DNA from 4 places in the Endozoicomonas sp. GU-1 genome. Region 1 is predicted to be linked to each of the others. Evidence: predicted binding sites of a transcription regulator. Region 1 holds the regulator's gene; each other region holds the start of a gene.
What was found. The regulator sigma-54, encoded in region 1, starts transcription at its own class of promoters, with help from an activator protein. The targets are predictions, from matches to a motif close to TGGCACNNNNNTTGCTNT.

Region 1 (3,147 bases):
GGCAACCAGCGCTTCAAACAGTTCTTTGGCATTGATTTTCGGGGGCTTCGCTGCTGATGCGTTCAGCGATAAATTCCAGGATTTTCTTTTTGCTGGCCCCGTGCACCCCGTCAAGGGTGCGCTCGGGGGTTAGGATGCGATGAATAATCATGCTGAATAAGAATGGCAACCTGATAAATCAAAGGGCATGGCCACTGGCACCCTGTTGCCTGTCCAGGGCTTTCTCTTTTCGCTTAACCAGCTGCCGATCCAACTTGTCCGAGAGCAGGTCAATGGCTGCGTACATGTCTTCGTGCTCGGCGGTGGCATTAATCTCGGCCCCGCGGGTATGCAAAACGGCTTCTGCTTTCTGCACCAGCTTTTCGACACTCAGGGTCACCTGTACATTGGTGATATGGTCAAAATGTGAACCAAGACGCTCCAGTCTTTTGATCACATAGTCGTGCAGAGCTTCTGTTACCTCGACATGATGCCCACTGATGTTGACTTGCATGTAACGCTCTCCTGAATCCCATTATCCAGATAATCACCAGTCCGCGGGATTTTTCGTACTGGCTGAGTTCGATTCTATCACTGTCGGTGCAGCTTGGAATGCCCTGAGACAAAAAAAACTGCTTTTTGAGCGGTGTATCAACTAGGGCACTAACTGCTTACGTTCATTGGATGGCGGAATATTCATGGACTCACGGTATTTGGCAATGGTGCGCCTTGCTACCTTGATGCCCTGATCCCCCAGAATCGCCGCAATTTTATTGTCACTGAGGGGTTTGCGCGGTGTCTCTTCAGCAATAAGTTTGCGGATATGGGCCCGAATGGCCGTGGAGGAACACTCCCCCCCTTCCGTGGTGCTGACATGGCTGGAAAAAAAGTACTTCAGCTCGTAAACACCCCGGGGGGTATGCATGTACTTCTGAGTCGTTACCCGGGATATCGTCGACTCATGCATCCCCACCGCCTCGGCAATATCCGCCAGCACCAGGGGTTTCATGGCTTCATCCCCTTTTTCCAGGAACTCCTGCTGATAGGCAATAATCTGGCTTGCCACTTTCATCAATGTTTCATTGCGGCTTTGCAGGTTTTTCAAAAACCAGCGGGCTTCTTGCAGATGGTTCTTCATGAACACATTGTCGCGGCTGTTATTGGCTCTCTGAACCATGGACGCATAATTATTATTAATGCGCAGTTTGGGCAGGGCGTCGGAATTCAGTTCCACCGTCCAGCGTTCCCTGATTTTCCGGACGGATATATCCGGTACCACATATTCGGCTTCTGTCTGATCAATGGTGCTGCCGGGTTTTGGGTGGAAGCTCTGAATCAGGCTGAGGGCTTCTCGCAGCTGGTCTTCTTTCAGTTTGGCATGACGCATGATGCTGGCATAATCACGGGTGCCAAGGGACTCAAGGTAACGGGTGAGCAGCTTTTCCGCATTGTTGAAATGGGGTGTTGAGGGCGGCAGCTGACGAAGTTGAACCAACAGACACTCTCTAAGGTCAATACTGCCACAACCCACCGGATCGAATTGTTGTACCCGGTGTTGCAGCACATGGATCTCTTCAATCTCCAGATCGTCCAGTTGGGATTGAAGAGAGACAAACAGGTCATCCAGCGTGCAGGTTAAATAGCCATCCGGATTAACTGCTTCGATGATCGCCAGACCAATCAGCCGGTCCCGGTCGCTCATGGGCAGCATATCCAGTTGCCATTCCAGGTGATCCTGAAGTGACTCCACAGCGGAGGATTTTGCCAGGGGGTCATAATCATCGTCACCGCTGCTGGCCGGCAGGCTGGAATACACGTCGTCCCAGGCGGAGTCCACGGGCAGTTCATTGGGAATGCTGTCTGACCATTCCGCCATCTCCTGAGGCTCAGGTTCTGAGGCTTTTTCGCTCAGATCAACGAGTTCTTCCTGTCCTTCACTGCTGGCGGTGTCCTCTGTCTGGCTATCCTCGGACTCCAGCATGGGGTTGGACTCCAGGGCCTCCTGAATCTCCTGCTGAAGATCCAGGGTCGATAGCTGTAGCAGCCGGATGGCCTGTTGCAGCTGCGGCGTCATGGTCAGCTGCTGGCCCATCTTGAGCTGTAAGGAAGGCTTCATAGGCAACCGTATACCTTTACTTCGTTTTCCGTGGAGGCTGCAGAGGCTTACTCTCCATGTGCGGCTGATTATAAACCCATAGACGTTTCTGAAACCATAGCTTTAGCAAAAAATGTGCAAAGATTGAATACGATGAAATTACGTGTGTTTTTGTGTGGGTTGTAAGCGCTTTCCGTCTTTAAAGTTCGGTCATAACGACTGTCAGAATGGTTAAAAAGAACTACCCGATCATTATTTGACATTGGTCATTTACAACCAATAGCTCAAGAAATAACCTGCGCGCAATTTAGCCATTTTCAGGATTCCCCTGTGGATATACTCATTGTCATACCCGTAGTTGCACTGGTTATCTACGCCATCGTGAAGAACTACAGTGCATCGGCTTCGCTGGCTATTGCCGGTATTGTCCTGCTAAGTGCCGCCGCGGTGATGGGGATAAAAGATATTCTGCCAGCGGCCAAGGCCACCGGTTTTATCCCCTTTGACCTGTTTCAACTGATGAACACGGTATTCAGCTTCCGCATGGCCAGCCTGGGTCTGACCATCATGGCCTGTGGTGGTTTTGCCAGCTATATGTCCCATATCGGTGCCTCAGAAGCGCTGGTTCGACTGGCCGTCAAGCCCATCAGCCGTTTTCGCTCACCTTATATGGTACTGGCGCTGTGTTATCTGCTCAGTGTTGTGCTGCAAATGTTCGTCACCTCGGCAACGGGCCTCGGTCTGCTGTTGATGGTGACGCTGTATCCGGTGCTGAGAAATATCGGTTTAAGCCCGGCTTCAGCGGTTGCCGTGATTGCTTCTCCGGCGGCATTTGAAATCGGTGTCACCCAGGTGAATGCCAATTTTGCCGCCAGCCAGTCCGGACTGGAAATTACCGAATACTTCCTGGATTATCAGGCCTGGATCACCTTCCCCATGGCGCTGGTGGCGGCGGCCCTGCACTTTGTCTGGCAGCGTCGGTGCGATCTGAAAGATGGCTACAGGGTTGCCGAGCATGTGGGTGAGGGCATCGAACCTACAGACGGTGACCAGAAAGACCCGGCCCCGGCATT
Region 2 (3,147 bases), 1.2 Mb from region 1:
ATTGCATGTTCGGATGTCATTTGTCTGCATACCCCACTGATAATGGATGGCCCTTATCCAACCCACTATCTGATCGGTGAGCAGCAGCTTAAGGCAATGAAGCCGGGAACGGTGTTAATCAATGCAGGGCGGGGGCCTGTGATTGATAATGCTGCTTTAAAGCAGTGTCTGGGCGAGCGAGACGATCTGACCGTTGTGCTGGATGTCTGGGAGCATGAACCCGATGCTGACCCGGAGTTGATGACTCGGGTCGATATTGCTACCCCCCATATTGCCGGATACAGCCTGGACGGAAAGATTCGCGGTACGGAAATGATTTACAAGGCACTGTGCCAGCACTTTGGGCTTCCTGCCAGGGTGCGTCTGCCTGCGATTACGCCATTGCCGGTACTGAAACAGATGAAGTTCAGTGAGGGAATGACCTTTTCAACCACCTGTTCCAGGGCGATCCGTTCTGTTTACGACATTCGTCGTGATGATGCCACGATGCGCAAGGGGCTGATAAGGGCTGAAGAATCTCAACGCAAGCTGACGTTTGATTTGCTGCGTAAGGATTACCCGGAACGTCGGGAGTTCAGTACACTGCGAGTGGAGTTGAAAGACTGTGCACCAGAATTAGTGCATATCTTTCAGGCATTGCAGTTCAGGATTGGTGATGAACTCTGAATGGAGTTCATTCTGCTCTCCTGGGAGCCTGTCGGACTTAAGCGTCCGTAGCGAGGATTGCGAGAAATTGAGGATAAAAATTTCTGTTTCTGAGGAGAATAGCGGGGCTATTTGACGAAGAAGCAGGAATTTTTAGACCAATTTATCGCAACCGCAGTAGGACAGTCTTAAGTCCGACAGGCTCTAGGAGGCTGACCGAGAATAGCGCCCGTAGCGAGGATGGCAGAAAATTGAGGATAAAAAGTCGGAAATTTTTAGTAAATAGTGGTTCTATTTGCTAAAAATTTCCGACTTTTTAGACCAATTTGCTGCCACCGCAGTAGGGCAGTCTATTCTCGGTCAGCCTCCTAGATATTCAGAAAGTCCTGCCAGCAAACCAGAAGAGTTTTAAAGTCATCCAGCCCACAGTGGCTGATGGATTCATGGTCGTAATAGTCCAGGTCTTCCATCTCTTCACAGTCCATTTCGGTATCCAGCAGGGCGGCCCGAACTTCGGCGTGATCCCGGGTCAGATGAAGGCGATAGTCTGTGCCATCATCAAAATATTCCCAGCGCTGTCCTTTCTCCAGACTTTCAACCACCAGTAACAGGTGCTCCAGTTGTTGCCTGTTACTGCCCAACTCATCGGTCAGCCAGATGCCCATTGCTTCATGGTCCATGGAGAACTGAGCTTCGGGACGACCGGAAAAGTTGCGCTGGAAATGATAGTCCATAGTGGTGTGATATCAGAGAAACCAATAAAAGCGGGAAAGCTATTTTAGAAGGCTGCGCAGGTTTGCCAATAAGTAGTTCAATCAAAATTAATCAATAATCAGGTTTCATCGACCTGAATTCCCTGAAACTTTAAAAGCCTCCTATGCGCCAGGTCAACTGGCAGGCGGGTGTGAGTACTGAAGCGTTCTTTTGCAGTGATGCCTCAAAGCAGTGTGATGCACCAGAATTATTCCCTGAATGTCGTTCACTTACATTTTTGGTCTTATTTTGGTGCATGGATTATCGATGGCCGGAAACCTGAGGGCATTTTGCCACCGGCAACAAGCTGCCGGTCTGGCAAATCCTGTTGTGACAGTGCTTTGTATGTTTTGGCATATCCCCTGCATGTGGGGAGGAAGAATTTGGTTCATCAAAAGGGGAATTAGCCGAAATGAGCGGGAAACAAACCCTGGTAGTGGTCGGTAATGGCATGGTCGGTCACAGCTTTATGGAAAAGCTGGTGGCTGCTGGTGGATTAGAGCAATACCAGGTGGTTGTTTTTGGTGAAGAGCCCCGCCCTGCATACGACCGTGTTCATCTGTCCGAATTTTTCAGTGGTCGCAGTGCAGAAGATCTGTCCATGGTGCCTGAAGGTTTTTATCAGAAACACGGCATTGACTTGATTCTGGATGAAGCAGTTATTGCCATTAACCGTGATACCCGGGAATTGACCACCAATAAAGAGAGACGTATTCATTACCACAAACTGGTGCTGGCTACTGGTTCTTATCCTTTTGTGCCGCCGGTACCGGGACATGAGCGGGACAACTGTTTTGTCTATCGCACCATTGAGGACTTGCAGGCCATTGCCAAAGCGGCTGGCAGCAGCAAGGTTGGCACCGTGGTTGGTGGCGGGCTGTTGGGGCTGGAAGCCGCCAAAGCGTTAAAGGATCTTGGCCTTGAAACCCATGTTGTTGAGTTTGCGCCCCGGTTGATGGCGGTCCAGGTGGATGCTGGCGGCGGTGCCATGCTGCGACAGAAAATTGAAGCGTTGGGTGTGCAAATCCATACCGGCAAGAATACACGGCTGATTACCGATGGTGAGGGGACAGTCCACCAAATGCAGTTTGCTGATGGTGAGGTTTTAAATACCGATATTGTGCTGTTCTCGGCGGGTATTCGCCCTCGGGATGAACTGGCAAAACAGGCCGGGCTGGTGATGGGGGAACGAGGGGGGATCGTTATCAATAACGACTGTCTGACCTCGGATGAATCGATTTACGCCATCGGTGAATGTGCATTGTGGGATAACCGGATATTTGGCCTGGTCGCTCCCGGTTACCAAATGGCCCAGGTGGCGGTTGATCATATAACCGGTAAAGGCAGCAGCCAGTTTACCGGTGCAGATATGAGTACCAAGCTCAAATTGATGGGGGTGGATGTTGCCAGTATTGGTGATGCCCATGGCAATACGAAAGGCTCCCTCAGCTATCAGTTTATTGATGAGGAAAAACAGGTTTATAAAAAACTGGTGGTTTCCAAAACCAAAAAGCGGGTCTTGGGCGCGGTGCTGGTGGGTGATGCAGACGACTATGGCACGTTATTGCAAATGATGTTGAATGGCATTGTGCCACCGGCCAATCCGGCTGAGTTGATTTTACCTCAAAGCGATGGCAGTGCCAGTGCCGGACTGGGTGTTGCAGCACTGCCGGAGACTGCCCAGATCTGTTCTTGCTTTAATGTTAGTAAGGGAGATCTGGTCGATGCAGTGGCCGCAGGTTGCCAGGA
Region 3 (3,147 bases), 410 kb from region 1:
AGCCAGAGGATAAAGGTACCCAGAGTAGCCAGTGGCAGGTTAGCGCCAGGCATGGCATTAACGGAACCGTTCGATGCGTACTTGCCTTTACGGGCACCCAGCAGCAGCACACCCGCCAGGGCAGCAGAAGCACCCGCCATGTGCACCACGCCGGAACCGGCAAAATCCTGGAAGCCAGCTTCGTTCAGGAAGCCACCGCCCCATTTCCAGAAACCCTGTACCGGATAGATGAAGCCCGTCATAAAGACCGCAAACAGCAGGAAGGCCCACAGTTTCATGCGCTCAGCAACGGCACCGGAAACGATGGACATGGCAGTAGCTACGAAGACCACCTGAAAGAAGAAGTCAGAACGCAGAGAGTAGTAAGGTGCATCTTCACCACCACCAAGTACCGACTCGACGCTGTTCTCAGTGCCCAGCAGCGTGCCGAACAGAGGCATGATGCCGCCTTCGTTAGCCCCCGGATACATGATCTGATAACCACAGAGCAGGTACATGGTGCAGGCAATGGCAAACAGGGCAATGTTCTTGGTCAGAATTTCAACGGTGTTCTTGGAGCGCACCAGACCGGCTTCCAGCATGGCAAAGCCAGCGGCCATCCACATGACCAGTGCACCACACATCAGGAAATAAAAAGTGTCGAGCGCATACGACAGCTGAGTTATATCTTCCACGGGACCCCTCCCAGTAAAATTCACATCTTTTTTATCTTTCTTTTCAGCTAAGGGCTGTATTTAGCTCAAAGCTGTGTATCACTGATACTGCTCGGCGATGTCATCAGTGGCTGCTGATGAGTCATGCCTTTGGCTGGCACTTAAATAGCGTCAATGCCAGTCTCTCCGGTACGGATCCGAATAGCCTGCTCCAGAGAGGTCACGAATATTTTTCCGTCACCGATTTTGCCGGTATTGGCGGCATTGGAAACTGCTTCGATCACCTGATCCAGCAGATCATCCGAGATAGCCACTTCAATCTTTACCTTTGGCAGAAAGTCCACAACATACTCTGCACCGCGATACAGTTCGGTATGGCCTTTCTGGCGACCAAAGCCCTTGACCTCCGTCACAGTAATACCCTGAACGCCGATATCAGAAAGCGCTTCCCGCACGTCATCAAGCTTGAATGGCTTGATAATGGCTGATACTAACTTCATGCATTATTCTCCTGGCTCTACTTAATATTCATCCGGGAGGGGTGACCTGGATGCGATAGCTTCCAAAGTCTACGCTTTTCCCTTTGTGTTACAACCGTCTGTTTTATTTCCCGGCCTGTAAAAAGGAAAAACCAACCCTGCCAGTCTTGATTTCAGGCATCCCGCCCGGCACTGGTTAAATGGTTACTCCTGTCTAAGCAGGCTCTGTGCCAGTTTTTATCTATCCCCATAAATGGGCATGGTTGAAGGTTTCATGGACTCAAATGAGCGGCGAAATCGGATACGCACCCATTTGATGCACTAAAACCTAATCCCCCACCCCAAAAAGCGCACCAAAGCAGTGCATTCATCAAAAAATCCTGCAACTACCCAGACTTGATGCCTCATCACAGAGCAGCTGAGTCGATGATGTAATATCAGTACAGAAAAGCGCGAATACCTACAGTGCCATACTGGTCATGGCCGCCCTCAGTAGGTCCTCAGTAGCTGTAGTTGCGAGGCCTGGCCATATTATCACTAAAGAAACTCTCCAACCAATACCTTACTATTGTCGTTTAATATATCGACAACAGCTGATCGCCCCTGAGAAAAACCACTGCCGCCGCCGGTGATCGTCACATTTTTCATGGCATTTCCTCCCCCGCTTTTTTGGTTATTTTTATGGGGTGAGCCGATCTCTCCCAAAACGTCTGTTCAGCGCGGGGCGACAATAGAGCGCCTTTACCTCACCGGCGGCATGTGATAAATCCTACTGGCAAATAATAAGGCAGGGAAAAATACCGATGGCAAATGATATACGCAATGTATTGCACACCTTTAACGATGCGTTTTCCAATCAGCGCCTGGATGAGGTCATGGACTATTTTGCCGATGAGTGTGAATTTCGGGAGATGAATGGCCACACTGCCCGTGGCAAACAGCAAGTCCGCAAAGCCATTAACTTTGCCTTCAGCGGCGTGTACGGCAAACTGACCTTTATTGAAAAAAGCATGCTGATTGATGAGCAAAAGAAAACCGCCAGTTTTGCCTGGTATTGCCAGCACGATATGCTACCAGTAGAAGGCATGTCGTTTACCAAAAAATTAATTGCCGCATTGATCAAACTTCGTTTTGGCCAATCGTTTCACTGGGAAGGCATGGACTATTTTGTATTTGACGACGATTTAAACATTGTCAGCAAACAGAGTTATGGCCGTGCGGCGATACCTAAATTTGTCCGAGGTGTTGCTCCGCGCTAAATTGATTAACAAAATAAGATAGGGTAGCTGCGGTGAATCGCTCAAAAAAACATCATCTGCCGAATGGCGGATTTCGCAATAACGATGCTATGCAAATGCATCATCGCTCGTTATGGAACATCTTGAAATGGAAAATCATCGAGGCACTGCCGAAGAAAGTTTCTATTCCGGTGGTAGACGATGATTATTCGGTCTTTGAGCATTCCGATAAATCCCTGACCAGCTGGATTGGTCATGCGACCTTTTTAATTCGCCACCAGGGGATGAATATCATTACCGACCCACACTTTTCTGAACGGGCATCTCCTGTACAGTGGGCTGGCCCCAGGCGCTACTCTCCACCAGCGATCGATATTGCTGCCTTACCCCACGTGGATGTGGTGGTAATTTCTCACGACCATTACGACCATCTTGATCGAAACTCAGTATTAGCCATCCAGAAAAAACAAAAAGACAATCCACCCCTGTTTATGCTGCCCCTGGGCTTAGGCCAATGGTTCAGCAAACATGGTATAGCTAACTGGGTCGAGCTGGATTGGTGGGAATCCCATACCCATCGCGGCTGGACATACACGGCAGTACCTTGTCAGCACTTCAGTGGCCGTTCAATATTTCCGGATCGAACGCTCTGGTGTGGCTGGGTATTTGAAGCGGCGACTGAAGCAGCTGAACCGGGTAAACGCTTTTATTTTGCCGGGGATACTGGCTACAGTTCAGATTTTAAAGCCATTGGTGAGCACTTCGGCTACATGGATA
Region 4 (3,147 bases), 1.3 Mb from region 1:
CAGCATAGCGAACCAGTTCGACCTGTCGGTCCTGGCCGGGTTCAAAACGGACAGCCGTCCCTGCCGGGATATTCAGGCGAAACCCGAGGGTCTGCTCACGGTCAAAAGCAAGGGCGGGGTTGGTTTCATAAAAGTGGTAGTGGGAACCCACCTGGATAGGACGGTCACCGGTATTGGCCACCGAGAGGGTCAGGGTCTCCCTGCCGACGTTAATCTCAATGGGGTCGGCAGAGGCAATCACTTCACCTGGTATCATGAACAATCCTCAGGCTATGGGGTTATGGACGGTGACCAGCTTGGTACCATCGGGGAAGGTGGCTTCCACCTGAACCTCGTGGATCATTTCCGGAATACCGTCCATCACCTGCTCACGGGTGATCACTTCACGGCCTTCATTCATCAACTGGGCCACGGTTTTACCGTCACGGGCACCCTCCATGATATGCATGGAGATCAGCGCAATGGCTTCCGGGTAGTTCAGTTTGACCCCGCGCCCTAAACGACGCTCGGCAACCAGTGCTGCGGTATAGAGAAGCAGCTTGTCTTTTTCCCGGGGGGTAAGTTCCATAGTGAGATCCTGCTTTAATTATTCGTTAATTTAGGTATTCCAGATGCGTGGCCGACACCCTTTTCGGCCATTGAATCGTTCTCTCTCAGCTTCCCAAATCCAGGTGAAAATGGTTCTGGCCTGTTCTGATGAATCGCCCAGGTAACGCACAATAAACACACCGGCCCGCCAGGTGATGGCGGTTACCCGGTGCCAGCCTTTATCGACCAGCTGGCTGTGCAGGCCGGATAAGTCTGGCGGGCTTTCCAGAGTGATCAGGAAGGTGCCCAAGACCGTGTGATTATTGAGCCCCAGAAGGGACGTGGGCAGTGCTGACCCGGCAGCAAAATCGAGCCTGTCAAGGTAGAGCGGTTTGCTGTCCCTGGTCAGGGTGAGATGCTGGGTGAGTTGCCCACGGGTAAACTGCTCACCGCTGGCGGTTCGACCCAGACAGATAATATCCCAGCCTGCAAAGAGCGCATCGCCGTTCAGTTCAATGCGGGTATCAAGCTCGGTAATGGCACCATTAAACAGGATGGTTTCCTGAGGCAGCCACTCCATGGAGGCTGAGTCGCTGACTGTGATATGCGTTGTCTGTTTTTGTAGTTGACCATTGCCGTTGAAATAGACTTTACCGGCAGCCGGGGTTGTGACCAGCCCATGGGCACCTTTTCTGATGGCAAAGCGCTGTACCAGTTCATCTCCGGCCACCAGACCACCGGGAGGATGCAGAATATAAAGATGGGTCAGGCCTTTGCCTTCCGGCCAGAAAGGACGTTGAATGCGCAGCGGCCCATAATGGCGGGTTCTCCCCATCAGGGTACGGCCATTCAGGTGTTTAAGTTCTACGTCTAACCCGGCACGCCAACCCGACGACGATGCCCCGGCGCTATCAGGCCTGCTGCTCTGGTTGCTCTCTGTCTCACCCGATGATGCTTGCATATTACAGCCTTGTGCTTGTTCTTATCCGGGATCATTTATTGGTGATCTTTTTGTGATCAATGGCAAAACCTGTGCCAGACACAGTATTTCACTGAATACGTCACTTGTCGCCGACATAATACCTGACCAAATGGTCATTATGAATGCCTTGATTTGGTGCGGCGTTAGTTAATATGCCTGCAAGGCGCGCCAAAATATGGCGTACCCCCTGTTGTTTCCGGCGAATGCCTGCCGGTCTGGAAAATTCAGGGCGGAGGCTCTCTTTCCCAGCCCGCTTTCCCATGGCGCAAGCACTGAAACTGACCATGGCACACCTCTTGCTATCCCCTGTTCAGGAAACGAACAGCGAACAATAGATAGCGGGGAAGCTATGAACAACCGGTTAAACAAACTATCCAGGAACTTTTTAACGGCATCGGTGGCTACTGCCGCACTGTCATGGTCAGTAATGGCTCAGGCTGCAGACACCATTAAGGTTGGGGTGCTTCACTCCCTTTCCGGCACCATGGCCATCAGTGAAACCACGCTGAAAGATACCGTGTTGATGATGGTGGAAGAGCAGAATAAAAATGGTGGGGTGCTTGGCAAGAAGCTGGAGGCAGTGGTCGTTGACCCGGCCTCGGACTGGCCCCTGTTTGCCGAGAAAGCCAGGGAGCTGCTGGTTAAGGAAGACGTCGATGTTATTTTTGGCGGCTGGACTTCCGTGTCCCGCAAATCGGTACTGCCGGTGGTGGAAGAGCTGAATGGTCTGATGTTCTACCCGGTTCAGTATGAAGGGGAAGAGTCCTCGAAAAATGTGTTTTATACCGGCGCGGCACCCAACCAGCAGGCCATTCCGGCGGTGGATTACCTGATGAGCGAAGAGGGTGGCGCGGTCACCCGTTTTGTTCTGGCCGGTACCGACTATGTTTATCCAAGAACCACCAACAAAATTCTGGAATCCTACCTGAAAAGCAAAGGCATCAAAGATGCTGACATCATGATCAATTATACGCCGTTCGGTCACTCAGACTGGCAGACCATTGTTTCTGATATCAAGAAGTTTGGTAATACCGGTAAAAAGACCGCGGTGATTTCCACCATCAATGGCGATGCCAATGTCCCATTCTACAAGGAACTGGGAAACCAGGGGGTTTCGGCTGAAGAGATTCCGGTGATTGCCTTCTCGGTGGGTGAAGAAGAACTTTCTGGCATTGATACCGGGCCACTGGTAGGTCACCTGGCGGCGTGGAATTATTTCATGAGTGCTGAAAGTGACACCAACGACGAATTTATTGAAACATGGCAGTCTTTTATCAAGGATGAAGAGCGTGTTGCCAATGACCCGATGGAGGCCACTTACATCGGCTTCAATATGTGGGTTGAGGCGGTTGAGAAGGCCGGTACCACCAACGTTGATTCAGTGCGTTCAGCGATGTATGGCATTACCGTTCCTAACCTGACCGGTGGCACAGCGGTGATGAATACCAACCACCATCTGACCAAGCCGGTATTGATTGGTGAGATTCAGGATGATGGTCAGTTTGAGATTGTCTGGGAAACCAAAGGTGGCGTTATTGGCGATGCCTGGACTGACTTCCTGCCGGAAAGTTCCAAAATTGTTGCTGACTGGTCGGCACCGGTTAAGTGCGGCAACTATAACCTGGAAACCGGCGTCT

Region 2: nirB (nitrite reductase large subunit NirB) is a predicted target of sigma-54. The motif match lies at 1,750-1,767, and genes of this name have one in related genera.
Region 3: glnK (P-II family nitrogen regulator) is a predicted target of sigma-54. The motif match lies at 1,348-1,365, and genes of this name have one in related genera.
Region 4: urtA (urea ABC transporter substrate-binding protein) is a predicted target of sigma-54. The motif match lies at 1,796-1,813, and genes of this name have one in related genera.

Annotation. Positions count from the first base shown of each region.
Region 1 is NZ_CP114771.1:2,666,675-2,669,821, reverse strand. Features, by position in the region: gene O3276_RS11020 (PTS sugar transporter subunit IIA) at 1-114, opposite strand, end outside; gene hpf (ribosome hibernation-promoting factor, HPF/YfiA family) at 179-493, opposite strand; gene O3276_RS11010 (RNA polymerase factor sigma-54) at 635-2,095, opposite strand; gene dcuC (C4-dicarboxylate transporter DcuC) at 2,405-3,147, shown strand, end outside.
Region 2 is NZ_CP114771.1:1,501,575-1,504,721, reverse strand. Features, by position in the region: gene pdxB (4-phosphoerythronate dehydrogenase PdxB) at 1-666, shown strand, start outside; gene O3276_RS06155 (YacL family protein) at 1,014-1,379, opposite strand; gene nirB (nitrite reductase large subunit NirB) at 1,811-3,147, shown strand, end outside.
Region 3 is NZ_CP114771.1:2,258,775-2,261,921, forward strand. Features, by position in the region: gene O3276_RS09170 (ammonium transporter AmtB) at 1-674, opposite strand, end outside; gene glnK (P-II family nitrogen regulator) at 815-1,153, opposite strand; gene O3276_RS09180 (hypothetical protein) at 1,670-1,837, opposite strand; gene O3276_RS09185 (nuclear transport factor 2 family protein) at 1,936-2,391, shown strand; gene O3276_RS09190 (MBL fold metallo-hydrolase) at 2,514-3,147, shown strand, end outside.
Region 4 is NZ_CP114771.1:3,982,658-3,985,804, forward strand. Features, by position in the region: gene O3276_RS16635 (urease subunit beta) at 1-256, opposite strand, end outside; gene O3276_RS16640 (urease subunit gamma) at 266-568, opposite strand; gene O3276_RS16645 (urease accessory protein UreD) at 599-1,489, opposite strand; gene urtA (urea ABC transporter substrate-binding protein) at 1,938-3,147, shown strand, end outside.